DNA from 2 places in the Streptomyces sp. CMB-StM0423 genome. Region 2 is predicted to be linked to the other one. Evidence: riboswitches for the same ligand, from Rfam matches in the RefSeq annotation. Region 2 holds a riboswitch; the other holds the start of a gene.
The links. Region 2 has a riboswitch for glycine ahead of gcvT (glycine cleavage system aminomethyltransferase GcvT). Riboswitches for the same ligand answer to the same signal wherever they lie in the genome.
Positions count from the first base shown of each region.

Region 1: another riboswitch for glycine. It lies ahead of gcvP (aminomethyl-transferring glycine dehydrogenase); the one in region 2 lies ahead of gcvT (glycine cleavage system aminomethyltransferase GcvT).

Region 1 is NZ_CP025407.1:7,570,711-7,579,206, forward strand. It holds gene CXR04_RS32895 (bifunctional nuclease family protein) at 13-486, shown strand; gene CXR04_RS32900 (MerR family transcriptional regulator) at 697-1,245, shown strand; gene CXR04_RS32905 (DNA polymerase IV) at 1,361-2,731, shown strand; gene CXR04_RS32910 (PRC-barrel domain-containing protein) at 2,763-3,167, opposite strand; glycine riboswitch at 3,308-3,404, shown strand; gene gcvP (aminomethyl-transferring glycine dehydrogenase) at 3,583-6,480, shown strand; gene CXR04_RS32920 (DUF5999 family protein) at 6,605-6,811, opposite strand; gene CXR04_RS32925 (hypothetical protein) at 7,069-7,653, opposite strand; gene CXR04_RS32930 (glutamate--cysteine ligase) at 8,110-8,496, shown strand, end outside.
Region 2 is NZ_CP025407.1:2,122,361-2,130,856, forward strand. It holds gene CXR04_RS08825 (ABC transporter permease) at 1-229, opposite strand, end outside; gene CXR04_RS08830 (enhanced serine sensitivity protein SseB C-terminal domain-containing protein) at 587-1,387, opposite strand; gene CXR04_RS08835 (enhanced serine sensitivity protein SseB) at 1,520-2,293, opposite strand; gene CXR04_RS36390 (hypothetical protein) at 2,425-3,030, shown strand; gene CXR04_RS08845 (AAA family ATPase) at 3,080-3,643, opposite strand; glycine riboswitch at 3,807-3,904, shown strand; glycine riboswitch at 3,905-4,022, shown strand; gene gcvT (glycine cleavage system aminomethyltransferase GcvT) at 4,053-5,186, shown strand; gene gcvH (glycine cleavage system protein GcvH) at 5,289-5,663, shown strand; gene glyA (serine hydroxymethyltransferase) at 5,719-6,987, shown strand; gene CXR04_RS08865 (L-serine ammonia-lyase) at 7,113-8,495, shown strand.

The DNA of each region.
Region 1 (8,496 bases), 5.4 Mb from region 2:
TAGGGTTGCTGTGTGAACGAGCTCGACGTTGTGGGTGTCCGGGTGGAAATGCCCTCGAACCAACCGATCGTTCTCCTGCGTGAAGTGGGCGGCGACCGGTACCTTCCCATCTGGATCGGTCCTGGGGAGGCGACGGCGATCGCCTTCGCGCAGCAGGGCATGACCCCCGCGCGCCCGCTGACCCATGACCTGTTCAAGAACGTGCTGGACGCGGTCGGCCAGGAGCTGTCCGAGGTCCGGATCACCGACCTGCGGGAGGGCGTGTTCTACGCCGAGCTGGTGTTCTCCGGCGGCGCCGAGGTGAGCGCCCGCCCCTCCGACGCCATCGCGCTCGCGCTGCGCACCGGCACGCCGATCTACGGCAGCGAGGGCGTGCTCAACGACGCGGGGATCTCGATCCCGGACGAGCAGGAGGACGAGGTGGAGAAGTTCCGCGAGTTCCTCGACCAGATCACGCCCGAGGACTTCGGTACGAATCCCCAGTGAGAGCCGCCCCCCGGTAGCCCGCCCGGGCCTACCGTGCGGGCGCCGTCGGCAAACCACCCGTAGGGTGATGAGCACCCGGCGTGCCCCGTGTGGCGTTCGTTGACGCGCCCGGGGCGACTGCCTACCGTCGGGAGGCAGGTCAGGGAGCGGGAGGTCGGCGTGGTGGTCACGGGCGGCGGGAGATCGGCTGGCGGGGGCGGAGCTGTTCCGCTGTACGGGCACGGCGTGGAGCCCGCGAGGCGGCCACGGGCCGCGTCCGCGGACGCGGAGGAGGTCGGCTACCGGGGACCGGCGGCGTGTGCCGCGGCCGGCATCACGTACCGCCAGCTCGACTACTGGGCCCGTACGGGCCTCGTCGAGCCGAGCGTCCGCCCCGCGAACGGCTCGGGCGCCCAGCGGCTCTACGGCTCCCACGACGTCGTCGTACTCAAGATCGTCAAGCGGCTGCTGGGCGCCGGGGTCTCGCTGCAGAGCATCAGGACGGCCGTCCGCCACCTGCGCGCGACCGATCCGGCCGAGCTGCGGCGGATGACCCTCATCAGCGACGGCGCCACGGTCTACGAGTGCACGTCCCCCGACGAGGTCGTCGAGCTGCTCCAGGGCGGCCAGGGGATCTTCGGCATCGCCGTCGGCGTGGTCTGGAGCGACGTGCAGGCGGCCCTCGTGCAGTTGCACGCGGAGCGCGTCGACACCGGCGAGACGCTGGTCGGGCACAACGCCGCCGACGAGCTGGCGCGCCGCCGCAGCCGCGCCGGCTGACGCCCTCCGGCAGGCCGGCCGGTGGCCGCCCCGCGCCCCGGTCCGTACGACGCCGTCACGGCCGTCTGACGGCCGCTGCGGGGCCGATGTCGTACCCATGGGGGACCATCACCGTGTGAGAAGCGCGCCGTCAGTCCTGCACCTGGACATGGACGCGTTCTACGCCGCCGTGGAGCAGGCCGCCAAGCCGAGCCTCAAGGGCAAGGCCGTGATCGTCGGCGGCCTCGGCCCCCGCGGCGTGGTGGCCACCGCGTCGTACGAGGCGCGGGTCTTCGGGGTGCACTCGGCGATGGCCATGGGCATGGCCCGCCGGCTCTGCCCGAACGCCGCGTTCCTCATCCCCCGCTTCCGGCTCTACCAGCAGGTCAGCGGCCAGGTCATGGCGCTGCTCGGGGAGCTGTCGCCACTGGTGGAGCCGCTGAGCCTGGACGAGGCGTTCGTCGACCTCGAAGCCGGCGGCACGCCCGCGGAGGAGACGGCGCTACGGAGCGTGGCGCGCCGGCTCCGCGCCGACATCCGCGCCGCCACGGGCCTCACCGGGTCCGTCGGGCTCGCCGCGTCCAAGATGCTCGCCAAGGTCGCCTCCGAGCTGGCCAAGCCGGACGGGCTCGTCCTGGTACCGCCGGGCGGCGAGCGGGCGCTGCTGGGGCCGATGAACGTGCGGACGCTGCCGGGCGTCGGCCCGGCCACGGCGGACACGCTGCGCCGGGCCGGGATCACCACGGTCGGGGAGGTCACGGACGCCGGCGAGGACGAGATGGTGCGGCTGCTGGGCAAGGCGCACGGCACCGGGATCCACGTGATGGCGCTGGGGCTGGACGAGCGGCCGGTGGTGGCGGACCGGGACACCAAGTCCGTCTCCGTCGAGGACACCTTCGACGTCGACCTCACCGACCGGGTCCGGATCCGCACCGAGGTCGAGCGGCTGGCGCGGCGGTGCGTGACGCGGTTGCGCGGCGCCGGGCGCTCCGGCCGCACGGTGGTCCTCAAGGTCCGGCGGTACGACTTCTCCACCCTCACCCGCTCCGAGACCCTGCGCGGGCCCACCGACGACCCGGCCGTGGTCACCGAGGCGGCGCTGCGGCTGCTGGACGGCGTGGAGACGACCGCGGGCGTGCGGCTGCTGGGCGTCGGCGTGAGCGGGCTCGCGGACTTCACGCAGGAGGACCTGTTCGCGCAGGCGGGCCAGGCGCCGGAGGTGCAGCACGGGCCGGTGGACGCCGACGGCCCGGTGGCGCTGCCGCCGCCCGGGCCGCCCCCGCCGCCCGCCGCGCCGGAGCCGGAGCCGGCCGCGCCGCAGTGGCTGCCGGGGCTGGACGTGCGGCACGCGGAGCACGGCCCCGGCTGGGTGCAGGGCAGCGGCGTCGGCCGGGTCACGGTGCGGTTCGAAGTGCCGGGCTCGGCGCCCGGGCGGGTGCGTACGTTCGCCGCGGACGACCCGGCGCTGGAGCCGGCGGACCCGCTGCCGCTGGTGCCGGTCGGCTGACGTCGGGGGGCTGGTGCCCGGCGGTGGCCTGTCAGTCGTCGGAGCCGGCGACCTCGCCGAAGTCCCGGTCCTGTGGCGGCCGCTGCTGCGGATGGGTGTTGGCGACCTCCGGCGGCAGCGTCATGCCGTAGTGGTGGTAGAGCTGGAGCTCCTGCGCGGGGGAGAGGTGCCGGCCTACGCCGAAGTCCGGCGCGTCCTTGATCAGCTCCCGTTCGAACGGCACCCGCAGCCCCTCGTCCGCCAGCTCGCTCGGCCCCAGCGGCACGAACGCGTCCCGGTGGAACAGGCCCGTGCGCACCGCCGCCCACTGCGGGGCGCCGGTGGCGTCGTCGAGGTACACCTCGTCGACGGTCCCGAGCTTGTCGCCGTTGCTGTCGTACGCGCGCACGCCGATCAGGCTCCGGGGGTCGATGTCGGTCTGCACGGTGCCTCCCACGTCTCGTCACAGCTCCGCTGCCTCCACGTAACGGCACAAGAGGCCCCGCGGCCACTCGGCGGGCGCCGCCCGGGCGCACGTGAGCGCACGCCCCGCGCCGGGATGCGCGGGGCGTGCGCTGGTACGCTGATCGTGGCCGCAGACCCCGTGCGGGAGAGTCCTCCGCCCGCCAGCCGGAGGCGCCGAAGGAGCAACTCCTCCCCGGAATCTCTCAGGCCCCCGTACCGCACGGACGAGGTCACTCTGGAAAGCAGGGCGGGCCGCCGCGCGGCCCTTCCTCACCGACGGTGCAAGCCGGGCCGCGCCCAGTCAGGGCGTGCCGGTGAAGCTCTCAGGTCCGGATGACAGAGGGGGAGGCCGTACGGGTGCCCGGCCCAGGGGTATCCGCGAAGGTCCGCGCGACCAGGAGGCCCCTTTGTCCGAGACGAACGCCCACCGCATCCCGCTTTCCGACTTGGAGCGCGGCACGCCCTTCGAGCAGCGCCACATAGGACCGGACGCGGGCGACCGGGCCAAGATGCTCGCCCAGGCCGGCTACGGCTCGCTGGACGAGCTGACGGAGGCCGCCGTACCCGGCTCGATCAAGGGCACCGGCGCGTTCGCGTTGCCCGCGGCCCGCTCCGAGGCCGAGGTGCTGGCCGAGCTGCGCGGCCTGGCGGCGCGCAACGAGGTGCTCACCTCCATGATCGGCCTCGGCTACCACGGCACCCACACGCCGCCCGTCATCCTGCGCAACGTCATGGAGAACCCCGCCTGGTACACGGCGTACACCCCGTACCAGCCGGAGATCTCCCAGGGCCGTCTGGAGGCGCTGCTCAACTTCCAGACCGTCGTCTCCGACCTCACCGGGCTGCCCACCGCCGGCGCCTCGCTGCTCGACGAGGGCACCGCCGCCGCCGAGGCGATGGCCCTGTCCCGGCGCGTCGGCAAGGTCAAGGACGGCGTCTTCCTGGTCGACGCCGATACCCTGCCGCAGACCGTCGCCGTGCTGCGCACCCGCGCGGAGCCGACCGGCGTCGAGGTCGTCGTCGCCGACCTCAGCGGCGGCATCCCCGCGGAGGCCGCGGAGCGCGGCGTCTTCGGCGTGCTGCTGCAGTACCCGGGCGCCTCCGGTGCCGTACGGGACCTCGCGCCCGTCATCGAGCGGGCGCACGAGCTGGGCGCCGTCGTCACCGTCGCCGCCGACCTCCTGGCGCTCACCCTGCTGACCTCGCCCGCGGAGCTCGGCGCCGACATCGCGGTCGGCTCCAGCCAGCGATTCGGGGTCCCGATGGGCTTCGGCGGGCCGCACGCCGGCTACATGTCCGTACGCGAGAAGTTCGCGCGCAGCCTGCCGGGCCGGCTCGTGGGCGTCTCCAAGGACGCGGACGGCGCGCAGGCGTACCGGCTGGCCCTCCAGACGCGCGAGCAGCACATCCGCCGCGAGAAGGCCACCAGCAACATCTGTACCGCGCAGGTGCTGCTCGCGGTGATGGCGTCGATGTACGCCGTCTACCACGGCCCCGAGGGCCTGGCGGCGATCGCCCGGCGCACCCACCGCTTCGCCGCGATCCTCGCCGCGGGCCTGCGGGCGGGCGGCGCCGACGTGGTGCACGACGCGTTCTTCGACACCGTCACCGTCCGCGTCCCCGGCCGGGCCGCCGAGGTGACCGCCCGCGCCCGCAACGCCGGCGTCAACCTCCGCCTCGCCGATGCCGACCACGTCGGCATCTCCTGCGACGAGACCACCGTCCGCGACCACCTCGCCGTCGTCTGGGACGCCTTCGGCGTCACCGGCCGGGACGTCGGTGAGCTGGACGCCGCCACCGCCGACGCGCTGCCCGCCGGGCTGCTGCGCACCGACGAGTACCTGACCCACCCGGTCTTCCACCGGCACCGCTCCGAGACCGCCCTGCTGCGCTACCTGCGCACGCTCGCCGACCGGGACTACGCGCTGGACCGCGGCATGATCCCGCTCGGCTCCTGCACGATGAAGCTCAACGCGACCGCCGAGATGGAGGCCGTCACCTGGCCCGAGTTCGCCGGGCTGCACCCCTTCGCGCCCGCCGACCAGGCCGCGGGCTATCTGACCCTCATCCGCGAGCTGGAGGAGGGCCTGGCCGCCGTCACCGGCTACGACAAGGTCTCCCTGCAGCCCAACGCGGGGTCGCAGGGCGAGCTGGCGGGCCTGCTGGCCGTACGGGCGTACCACCGCGCCAACGGCGACGAGCGCCGCACCGTCTGCCTCATCCCGTCCTCCGCGCACGGCACCAACGCCGCCTCCGCGGTGATGGCCGGCATGAAGGTCGTGGTCGTGAAGACCGCGGAGAACGGCGAGGTCGACGCGGACGACCTGCGCGCGAGGATCGAGCAGTACGGCGACGAGCTGGCCGTGCTCATGGTCACCTACCCCTCCACGCACGGCGTGTTCGAGGAGCACATCACGGAGATCTGCGACGCCGTGCACGCCGCCGGCGGCCAGGTGTACGTGGACGGGGCCAACCTCAACGCGCTCGTCGGCCTCGCGGGCCCCGGAAAGTTCGGCGGCGACGTCTCGCACCTGAACCTGCACAAGACGTTCTGCATCCCGCACGGCGGCGGCGGCCCCGGCGTCGGCCCGGTCGCGGTCCGCGAGCACCTGGCCCCGTACCTGCCGAACCACCCGCTGCAGCCCGCCGCGGGCCCCGAGACGGGCGTGGGCCCGGTCTCGGCGGCGCCGTGGGGCTCGGCCGGGATCCTGCCGATCTCATGGGCGTACATGAAGCTCATGGGCGAGGACGGGCTGCGCCGCGCCAGCCAGGTCGCGGTGCTGGGCGCCAACTACGTGGCCAAGCGGCTGGAGCCGCACTTCCCGGTGCTGTACGCGGGTCCCGGCGGGCTCGTCGCGCACGAGTGCATCATCGACGTACGGCCGCTGACCAAGGCGACCGGCGTGTCGATCGACGACGTCGCCAAGCGGCTGATCGACTACGGCTTCCACGCCCCGACGATGTCGTTCCCGGTGGCCGGGACGTTGATGATCGAGCCGACCGAGAGCGAGAACCTGAGCGAACTCGACCGGTTCTGCGAGGCGATGATCGCGATCCGGCGGGAGATCGAGCGGGTCGGCACGGGGGAGTGGGACAAGGACGACAACCCGCTGGTCGGCGCGCCGCACACCGCGGCGCAGCTCGCGGGGGAGTGGCAGCACCCGTACGGGCGTGAGGAGGCCGTCTTCCCGGCCGGGGTGACGCCCGCGGACAAGTACTGGCCCCCGGTGCGCCGGATCGACGGCGCCTACGGCGACCGGAACCTGGTGTGCTCGTGCCCCCCGTTGGACGAATACGACGCCTGACGTACGCCCGCGCGCGTACCGCACCCGGCCCGGCGCCCCCGCGCCGGGCCGGCGGCGTGCGAGGCGGGCGCGCGGCCGCGGGGACCGCCCGGCGGGCGGCGGCCGCGACCGCCGCCCGGGCAGGTCAGGCCGCGGCGGTCACGTCGTCGGCGTTCGGCGGCCGGTGCGGCGCGATGATCCGGCCGTCGGGCAGCAGCTCGCCGGTGTCCTCGAACAGCAGGACGCCGTTGCAGAGCAGGCTCCAGCCCTGCTCCGGGTGGTTCGCCACCGGGCGCGCCGCCTCCCGGTCGGTGGACTGGGCGGTGGGGCAGGGTGGCTGGTGCTGGCACATGGCTGGGTACTCTCGTCGTTTCGTGGTCTCGGTCCTGCGGTCTGCAGATGTCATCGCCGCCCCCGTGTCGACTCGTTCCGCATCCAGTGTTCCCCCGCGCGCGTCAATTCGCAGGGATTTACCGGCAGGTGGTCTCCGGGGCAGAAGACGCATCACCCTCGCGGGCGGTTGCTCGGTGCCGGACCATCCTTTCGGGGGGTGCACCGGCCGGGAGTGGACTAGTCCACAGCGGTGATCAGACCGTGACCTCGCCGTGATCAGGCGGAGGAGCCGAGCAGCCGCGCGCCCGCCAGCCGGTCGCGCAGCGCCGGCAGCAGGTCGCCGGCGCGGTGCGCGCGGTGGGCCCGGATGCCGGGCGGCGCGGGCGCCAGCGGCACCAGCAGATCCGCCGGGTCGATCGTGCCCGACTCGGCCGGCGCGGTGGCGTCGGCGCGCAGCCAGAGCGTCACCATGTACAGCTCCGGTACGGACAGCAGCCGCGGCTGCAGCAGGGCGGGCAGCGACTCGGCCTGGCGCAGGGCGCGTTGGGTGGAGGCGACATACGGGCCCTCGGAGAAGTGCGAGAACGCCCAGCCGTCCGGGGTGATCCGCGCCTCCGCGGCGGCGACGACGAGGCCCTCGGCGGCGAGGTGGAACCGCCAGCCGGTGAGCGCCGCGTGCGGTGTGCCGGCCGCGGCGCCGACCCCGTCCAGAACGTGGACGGGGAGCGCGTCCGTCGCGTCCGCCGGGCTCCCGGACGCCGGTGCGAGAGCACGGGTCCCGCGCACCGCCGTCGGGGACTTCAGCGCGGCGTTGACGCTGCGCAGAGCCGGGGAGGGGGGCGTAAGGACGCTGAGCGGCATAGGGGTCGCCTACCTTCGACAGACGTGGAGCAGAGCAGGGGGCAAGATGCGGACGGCGCTGTCTGCTAGCGGGGCCAGAGGGGACCGCATCCGTGCAAGGGGGCGCCAACTCTCTGCCTCGTTCGCGAATTTTATACGACTACCGGTGGAAGTCCTTCCGCCTGGCCGTCCGGGTGAATTCCGCAAGAGGATTCTCGGTCGAATATCCGCTGGTCTTTCCGGAACATCAGCGAGAATCGCCTGACGGGCGCGGTAACGGCCGGCACCCGGGGTCGGCCGGATCTCGTCGGTGATTGCGACCAGTCGGCGAGCGGTGTACGCGCGCCCGGCGGTGTGCAGTCGGAACGATGCCGTCCGGCGCGGGCGGCCAGCGTAGCCGACGATACGGCGGCTGCGGGCGTCAGGGTACCCGCGTCTGGGCATCATCCCGGGCAGCCGAGCCGAGGAGGAACCTCGATGGGCGAGAAGGTCGTGGCCGGCGGGTTCGACCTGTCCGACCGCCACCGCTATCGGCAGCGGCTCCGCGAGTGTCTCGTGGGGCTGGAGCGACTGCTGGAAGAGAAGAGATTCGACCGCCCGCAGAATCTGATGGGGCTGGAGATCGAGTTGAATCTCGTCGGTGCGGACGGCATGCCGCGCATGATGAACACGGAAGTGCTGGAGCGCATCGCCAGCCCCGACTTCCAGACCGAGCTGGCCCAGTTCAACCTGGAAGTCAATATCGCGCCCCACAGGCTCGCCGGCCGGGTGCTCGACCAGCTCGCGGAGGAGCTGCGCACCGGGCTCTGGTACGCGGACCGGCAGGCGCGCGAGGTGGGCGCCGGGATCGTGATGATCGGCATC
Region 2 (8,496 bases):
GCCTGTTGGGGTCGAGCCCGAAGATCGCCTGGATCGGCCGGGAGAGCGCGGCGATCAGGATGAGGAGCACCACGACGATGCCGCCGGCCATGGCGACGCGGTCGCGCTTGAGCCGCATCCAGGCGATACGCCCGAGCGAACGGCCCTCGATCCGGCTCTTGTCCACGCCCTCGACGAGAGCTTCCGGCGTCGCCTCGGTGGCGCCGGTTGTCTCGATAGGTGCCGTCATGTTGTGGGGACCCCTCTCGAGCGGCGGCGTCCCGCCGTCGTCTGCCGCGGTAGCGGCTCAATCGCTTCGCTGGTGCAAGTCATGCCGTGGTGCCGTGATCCGTCGTGCCGTAGTGCCCGGTGCCCGTAGTGCGTGATCGTGAAGCTCTGCCGTCGCACAGGGGAACGACAGCTTCCTGCGGGGGGAGTCTTCAATGCGCCTGCGATCACTCGCCAGACCCCAAAGGGAATGGATGCGCAAACGTGATGCGATGCAGTGGATAACCGTTATCCGGACATCCGACCGCCGCTGAGCGGATCTTCACCGGCCCGATATCAGGACACGTACGGATATAGCGGGGTCAGGCGGGTCGGCGGCTCAGTACTGCGGGGCGGGTCCCGGCTGCCAGCCGGACTGCGGGGCGCCGCCCGCGGAGTGCGGCGGCGGGTAGCCGTAGCCGGCGGGCGGGGCGGCCGGGCCGCCGCCGTAGGCGCCGCGGTCGAAGAACGGCCGGGAGTTCGCCCGCATCCACATCGCCACCGGGTCGTGGTCGTCGGCGAGCGCCACCGTGGAGACCGCCAGGCCCGGGGGCACGGCGGCCACGGACTCCTGCATCATCGACTGCGCCGCGGCGACGGACTGCGCGCCCGTGTCGTACAGGTCGATGCCGATGGCGAGGTACGGCTCGCCGAGCACCGGCTGCACCCAGGCGCGGCAGAGCGTGCGCACGGCGGGGGTGCGGTGGGCGGTCTGGCCCAGCAGGGCATAGAACTGCGCGACGTCCACGACCGGTTCCGCGATCCGCAGCGGGCCCGCGGGCAGCCGGTCCAGGCCCGTGGCCACCCGGCGCAGGTCGAGCCAGGGGACGCCGACGCCGCCGCCGGCGGCGTGCGGGTCGAGCCAGAGGCCCCAGCGGTCGGGGTAGAGCGCGGCGGCGATCTCCGCCCCGGCGACGGGCTCGTGGGCGCCGGCCCAGCCGCTGGCGGCCAGCTCGCGGTCGGAGCTGAAGCAGGGCGCGTAGGCGTGGCCCTCGACCTGCATGCTGCCGTACTGCGCGTCCGGCGAGTCGGGGCGGCCCTGCCAGAGCAGCATCCACACCTGCCCGGCGGCCAGCGCGGCGAGCAGCGCCTCGTACGCGTCGTACCTGCCGGGAGCCACCTGGCGGACCAACTGGTCCACGCCCGCTCCCGGCGCCCGCCCGCTCGCGCCCCCGTTCACCCTGGGCCCCAACCCTTCGTCTCGGCCGCCGCCGCTCCCGGGCACGCGTGTACGCCCGGAAAGGTCATCAAACCAGCTTAGAGCCTGACCCCGTCAGCCGACCCGGATGTAGAACGGCTCGACCTTGGCCCGCATCCAGGTGATCACCGGGTCCACCGCGGCGTCGAGGAAGACCAGTTGGACCTTCCACGGCACCGGCTGCGCGCCGAGCGCCCGGCCCAGCGCCTCCACCGTCGCCTGCCTGCTCTCGTCGTACGTGTCCAGCAGCTCGACCCCGATGTAGAGCTGCTCCGCACCGCCCTCGACGCTCGCGAGCCCCCGGCGCGCGCTGCGTACCACCCCGATCCGCTCGAACTCCTCCCGCGCGACCGACAGGAAGTCCACCGGGTCGTCCTGCCAATCCGGCGTGAACAGCCGCACCCGGCCGCCGCGTGCCTCCCCCGGCAGCCGCGGCGCCCCGCGGTCCCGGCACAGCTCCGCGACCGCCGCCGGCGGCAGCGGCACGCCGACCGTACCGCCGGGGTTGACCGCGATGCCGACCTGCGGCGGCAGCCCGCGGGCGAACTCGCGGGCCGGCGCGACGGTGAACGACATGTGGGAGCCGGTGACCCGCAGGAACTCCTCCTGCGAGGAGAACACCGGCACGTACGGCGCGCCGCCGATCTCGGTCGTCGGCACGGGCAGCGTGGGACTGTCGGGCCCGCCGCCCCCGGGCAGCGGCACCCACAGGCTGCTGCGGCCCAGCACCTCCAGCAGCCGCGGGGCGGCCTGCGGGTTGCCGAGCGAGGCGGCGAGCACCTCCTCCAGCTCGTTGCCGGGGAAGCCGCCCGTGGCGGGGGGCTGCGGGGAGCGGTAGTCGAAGCTCATCGGGACCAGCCAACTTTCGGGGGATGAACGTCGGCACCCTAACGGCTGCGAGCGCTCGCGGGCGAAGGCCGCACCTGCCCACGGTGGAGTCCTCTCACCCTCAGGACCTCGCGACAGGGAGCCCGTTTTCCATGCGTACGAACCGAATGGCCGGCCTCGCCGCCACCGTCGTCTCCGCCGTCGCCGGCGGCGCCCTCGTGCTCGGCATGGCCGGGCCCGTCGCCGCCGCCGGGGACGCCGCCCGGGGCGGGCACCCCGGCGGCAGGACCGCGGCTTCCGCCCCGGCCGCCGCCGACGTCGACCCGCCGACCCTGCACCTGCTGGCGCAGCTCGGGCACCTCACCGCCGCCACGGCCCGGACCGTCGGGCAGGTCCAGCAGGCCGTCGCCGACGGCGGCCGGCAGAACCCGCGCACGCTGCCCGACGTGCGGTCGCACCTGGACGCGGTGGGCGCGGCGGCGGGGGCCAAGGGCAAGGTGAAGTCGATGAAGGCGCGGAAGACGACCGCCCTGGCGCAGGCCGTCGGCTCGCTGCGGGAGGAGCTGGCCGGCCTGGTACGGGCGGGCCGGGCGGGCGACCGGGCGGCGGTGGCCGACCGGGCCACGGTGACCGTGGCGGCGCTGGTACGGGTCCTGTCGGCGACGGCGGTCAGCGGGCTGGTGCCGGCGGGGCAGGTGCCGCCGATGCCGCAGAACGCGGCGGTGCCGCCGAAGCTGCCGGCGCAGTCCGGCGCGTAGCGGCCGGCCGCCGGCCCGGTCCTGCGGCGCGCAGCCGCCCCCCGCGGACTCAGCCGAAGCTGATCGAGCGCAGCGCCCCCGTCGCCTCCCCGTCCAGCACCAGCACCGAGTCGCACCCCTCCGCCGGCTGCCCGGCGTGCGCCCAGTCCAGCAGCCTCCGGTGCGCCCACCGGTGCCGGGCGAAGGCGTACCGCGACACGGCGCGGCCGCGCCGCGCCTGCCGCTCCCGTGCCACATCCTCCGGCACGTCGAGCACCACGACGTGCACCCCGCGCCCGTACCGCCTGGCCTGCCTGGTCAGCCACCAGCGCACCCACGGCAGCGTGCCGCAGTCGTGCACGACGAGGCTGCCGCCCGCGCGGACCGCGAGCCGCAGCCGCGCGTAGTGGTCGACGCGGACTAACGGCCGGTAGAGGGCGTACGGCAGCCGCGTGCCCAGCTTCTGCGCCCAGCGCTCGCGCACGTACTGCGAGTCGATCAGCCGCACCGCGGCCGGCGGCTGCGTGCGGCGCATGAGCGTGCTCTTGCCGCTGCCCGGCAGCCCGGAGATCACGACGATGTCCCCCTCGGGATATCGAAGCCGTTCCCTGGAGGCCGCCTGCTCCACCGTCACGCTGCCTCCCACGCCCCGCACCGCCGCTCTTGCCGTCCACAAGCGTCGCAACAGCAGCGGGACTCGACAAGGACGCAACGGAAGGTGGCCTCCCACTTCTTCCCCTGTCCCGCGGTCGACGGTGCGTGCAATGATGGGGCCCGCCAACTGCATACCGGCCGTCAGAACCCGCGCGGGAGAGTCCCGGTGCCTCGTCGCACCGGGCGCCGAAGGAGCAAGTCCTCCCTTGAATCTCTCAGGCACCGTCACCGCGCGGGCGAGGCAGATCTGAAAAGCGGGTGTGCCCGGCCGTGCGCCGGCGCCGCCCCACCCAAGGTGCAAGCCACGCTCCCGCGGGATCGTGGCGAACCTCTCAGGTTCCGATGACAGATGGGGAGGACACGACCACCCCCTGTCCGGGAGCCTGACGATGACCACTGAGAGCCCTGCACCGCGCCGTACCGCGCTCGACGCCACGCACCGCGCCCTCGGCGCCACCATGACCGACTTCGCCGGCTGGGACATGCCGCTGCGCTACGGCAGCGAGCGTGAGGAGCACGTCGCGGTGCGCACCCGCGCCGGCCTCTTCGACCTCTCCCACATGGGCGAGATCGCCGTCACCGGCCCGCAGGCCGCGGACCTGCTGGACTACGCCCTGGTGGGCCGGCTGTCCGCGGTGCGCCCGGGCCGTGCCCGGTACACGATGATCTGCCGCGAGGACGGCGGCATCCTCGACGACCTGATCGTCTACCGGCTCGCCGACGAGGAGTACATGATCGTCGCGAACGCCGCCAACGCCCAGGTCGTCCTGGACGCCCTCGCCGGGCGGGCCGCCGGCTTCCCGGGCGCCGGGGTGCGCGACGACCGGGAGGCGTACGCCCTGATCGCCGTGCAGGGTCCGAAGTCGCCGGCCATCCTCGGCCGGGTCACCGACGCGGATCTGGCCGGCCTGAAGTACTACGCGGGTCTGCCCGGCACCGTCGCCGGCGCGGACGCGCTCATCGCCCGTACCGGCTACACCGGCGAGGACGGCTTCGAGCTGTTCGTACGCCCCGCGGACGCGGCGGCCGTCTGGGCGGCGCTGACCGCGGCGGGCGCGGACGACGGCCTGGTGCCGTGCGGGCTCTCCTGCCGCGACACCCTGCGCCTCGAGGCCGGCATGCCGCTGTACGGGCACGAGCTGACCACCGCGCTCACGCCCTTCGACGCCGGCCTCGGCCGGGTCGTCAAGCTCGACAAGCCCGGCGACTTCGTCGGGCGCGAGGCGCTCGAACAGGCCGCCGAGCGCGCCGCGGCCGAGCCGCCGCGGGTGCTGGTCGGCCTGGTCGCCGCGGGCCGGCGGGTGCCGCGCGCGGGGTACGGGGTGGTGGCCGGCGGCCGGCGCATCGGCGAGGTCACCTCCGGCGCCCCCTCCCCCACCCTGGGCAAGCCGATCGCCATGGCGTACGTGGACGCCGCGCACGCCGGTCCCGGCCCCTCGGCGGCCACCGGCGTGGGCGTCGACATCCGCGGCAGCCACGAGCCGTACGAGGTCGTCGCCCTGCCGTTCTACAAGCGCTCCTGACCGGCTGCGCACGTACGCCTGCCTCTTCCTTTCCGCGGCCCCTCGACCGCGCCACCAGCGCCCCTTTACGCCACTCACGTCCCGATCCTGGAGAATCGCCTTATGAACAACCCTGAGCACCTGCGCTACAGCAAGGAACACGAGTGGGTCGCGACCGACGACGGCGTCGCCACCGTCGGCATCACCGCCCACGCCGCGAACGCGCTGGGCGACGTCGTCTTCGTCCAGTTGCCGGACGTGGGCGCCGCGGTCACCGCGGGCGAGCCCTGCGGCGAGCTGGAGTCGACGAAGTCCGTCTCCGACCTCTACGCGCCGGTGACCGGGGAGGTCACCGAGACCAACCAGGACGTCGTGGACGACCCGGCGCTGGTGAACTCCGGGCCGTATCAGGACGGCTGGCTGTTCCGGGTGCGCGTCTCGGCCGAGGCCGCCGACCTGATGTCCGCCGCCGAGTACACCGCGTTCACCGCGGGCTGAGCTCCGCCGCCGCAGCCCCGCCCGCCCGCGTCCCTCTCTTTCCCCGGAAGGTCCCATGTCCCTTCTGAACGGCTCGCTCCACGAGGTCGACCCCGAGGTCGCCGCCGCCGTGGACGCCGAACTCAAGCGCCAGCAGTCCACCCTCGAAATGATCGCCTCGGAGAACTTCGCCCCGGTCGCCGTGCTGGAGGCGCAGGGCTCGGTCCTCACCAACAAGTACGCCGAGGGCTACCCCGGCCGCCGCTACTACGGGGGCTGCGAGTACGTCGACGTCGCCGAGGAGCTGGCCCGCGAGCGGGTCAAGGCGCTCTTCGGCGCCGAGGCGGCGAACGTCCAGCCGCACTCGGGCGCGTCGGCGAACGCGGCGGCGATGTTCGCGGTGCTCAAGCCCGGCGACACGATCCTGGGCCTGGACCTGGCCCACGGCGGGCACCTGACCCACGGCATGAAGATCAACTTCTCCGGCAAGCTGTACGACGTCGCCGCCTACCACGTCGACGCCGAGACCGGCCAGGTCGACATGGCCGAGGTCGAGCGGCTGGCCAAGGAGCGGCGGCCGAAGCTGATCATCGCGGGCTGGTCGGCGTACCCCCGGCAGCTCGACTTCGCCGGCTTCCGCCGGATCGCCGACGAGGTCGACGCGCTGCTGATGGTCGACATGGCGCACTTCGCCGGTCTCGTCGCCGCGGGCCTGCACCCCAACCCGGTGCCGTACGCGGACATCGTCACCACCACGACGCACAAGACCCTCGGCGGCCCGCGCGGCGGGGTCATCCTCTCCCGCCAGGCCCTCGCCAAGAAGATCAACTCGGCGGTCTTCCCCGGCCAGCAGGGCGGCCCGCTGGAGCACGTGATCGCGGCCAAGGCGGTGTCGTTCAAGATCGCCGCGTCGGAGGAGTTCCGGGAGCGGCAGCAGCGCACGCTGGACGGCGCCCGGATCCTGGCCGAGCGGCTGCTGCGGGACGACGCCCGCGCGGCCGGCGTCTCGGTGCTCTCCGGCGGTACGGACGTCCACCTGGTCCTGGTCGACCTGCGCGAATCCGAGCTGGACGGCCAGCAGGCCGAGGACCGGCTCCACGAGACCGGCATCACCGTCAACCGCAACGCGGTCCCGAACGACCCCCGCCCGCCCATGGTCACCTCCGGCCTGCGCATCGGCTCGCCCGCGCTGGCCACCCGCGGCTTCACCGCCGCGGACTTCGAGGAGGTCGCCGACGTCATCGCCGAAGCCCTCAAGCCGGGCTTCGACGAGGCAAAGACGGCCGCACTCGCCGCCCGGGTCACCGCCCTGGCGCAGAAGCACCCGCTGTACCCCGGCCTGTAGCCCGTACGGCCCGGCCGCCCGCCGCTCCGACGCGGCGGGCGGCCGGGCCCCGGGGCCGTACGCGCGACCCGTCACCACCCGCACCACGCACGCGCACGCCCCACGCAAGGACAAGGGAGTCCCGAGTGGCCATCTCCGTCTTCGACCTCTTCTCGATCGGCATCGGCCCGTCGAGCTCGCACACGGTCGGCCCGATGCGGGCTGCCCGGATGTTCGCGCGCCGGCTGAAGAACGAGGGCCTGCTGGCCCACACCGCCGCCGTACGCGCCGAACTCTTCGGCTCCCTGGGCGCCACCGGCCACGGCCACGGCACCCCCAAGGCCGTGCTCCTCGGCCTGGAGGGCCACTCGCCGCGCACCGTCGACATCGAGTGGGCCGAGGGCGAGGTGGAGCGGATCCGCGGCACCGGGCGGCTGCACCTGCTGGGCGCCGAGATAGGGCGCGACCACGAGATCCCCTTCGACGCCGCCGCCGATCTCGTCCTGCACCGGCGCCGCTCGCTGCCGTACCACGCGAACGGCATGACGCTGACCGCGTACGACGCGGACGGCGGGACGCTGCTGGAGAAGACGTACTACTCGGTGGGCGGCGGCTTCGTCGTCGACGAGGAGGCGGTCGGCGAGGACCGGATCAAGCTCGACGACACCGTGCTGAAGCACCCGTTCCGTACCGCGGACGAGATGCTGCGCCGCACCCGCGAGACGGGTCTGTCGCTCTCCTCGCTGATGCTGGAGAACGAGCGCGCCTGGCGCACGGAGGCGGAGATCCGCGCCGGGCTGCTGGAGATCTGGCGGGTCATGCGCGAGTGCGTCGCCCGCGGCACCAGCCGCGAGGGCATCCTCCCGGGCGGCCTGAAGGTCCGCCGCCGCGCCGCCGGCGAGGCCCGCCAGCTCCGCGCGGCGGGCGACCCGGCGGCACACGCGATGGAGTGGGTCACCCTCTACGCGATGGCGGTCAACGAGGAGAACGCCGCGGGCGGCCGCGTCGTCACCGCCCCCACCAACGGCGCGGCGGGCATCATCCCCGCGGTCCTCCACTACGCGGTGGACTTCGTCCCCGGCGCGGACGACGACACCGCGGTCCGCTTCCTCCTCGCGGCGGGCGCGATCGGCATGCTCTTCAAGGAGAACGCCTCCATCTCCGGCGCGGAGGTCGGCTGCCAGGGCGAGGTGGGCTCCGCCTGCTCCATGGCCGCCGGCGGCCTCGCCGAGATCCTCGGCGGCACCCCGGAACAGGTCGAGAACGCCGCGGAGATCGGCATCGAGCACAACCTGGGGCTGACCTGCGACCCGATCGGCGGCCTGGTCCAGATCCCGTGCATCGAGCGCAACGGCATGGCGGCGGTCAAGGCCATCACGGCGGCCCGCATGGCACTGCGCGGCGACGGCCAGCACTTCGTCTCCCTCGACAAGGCCATCAAGACGATGAAGGAGACGGGCGCGGACATGAAGGTCAAGTACAAGGAAACGGCCCGCGGCGGCCTCGCGGTCAACGTGGTGGAGTGCTGAG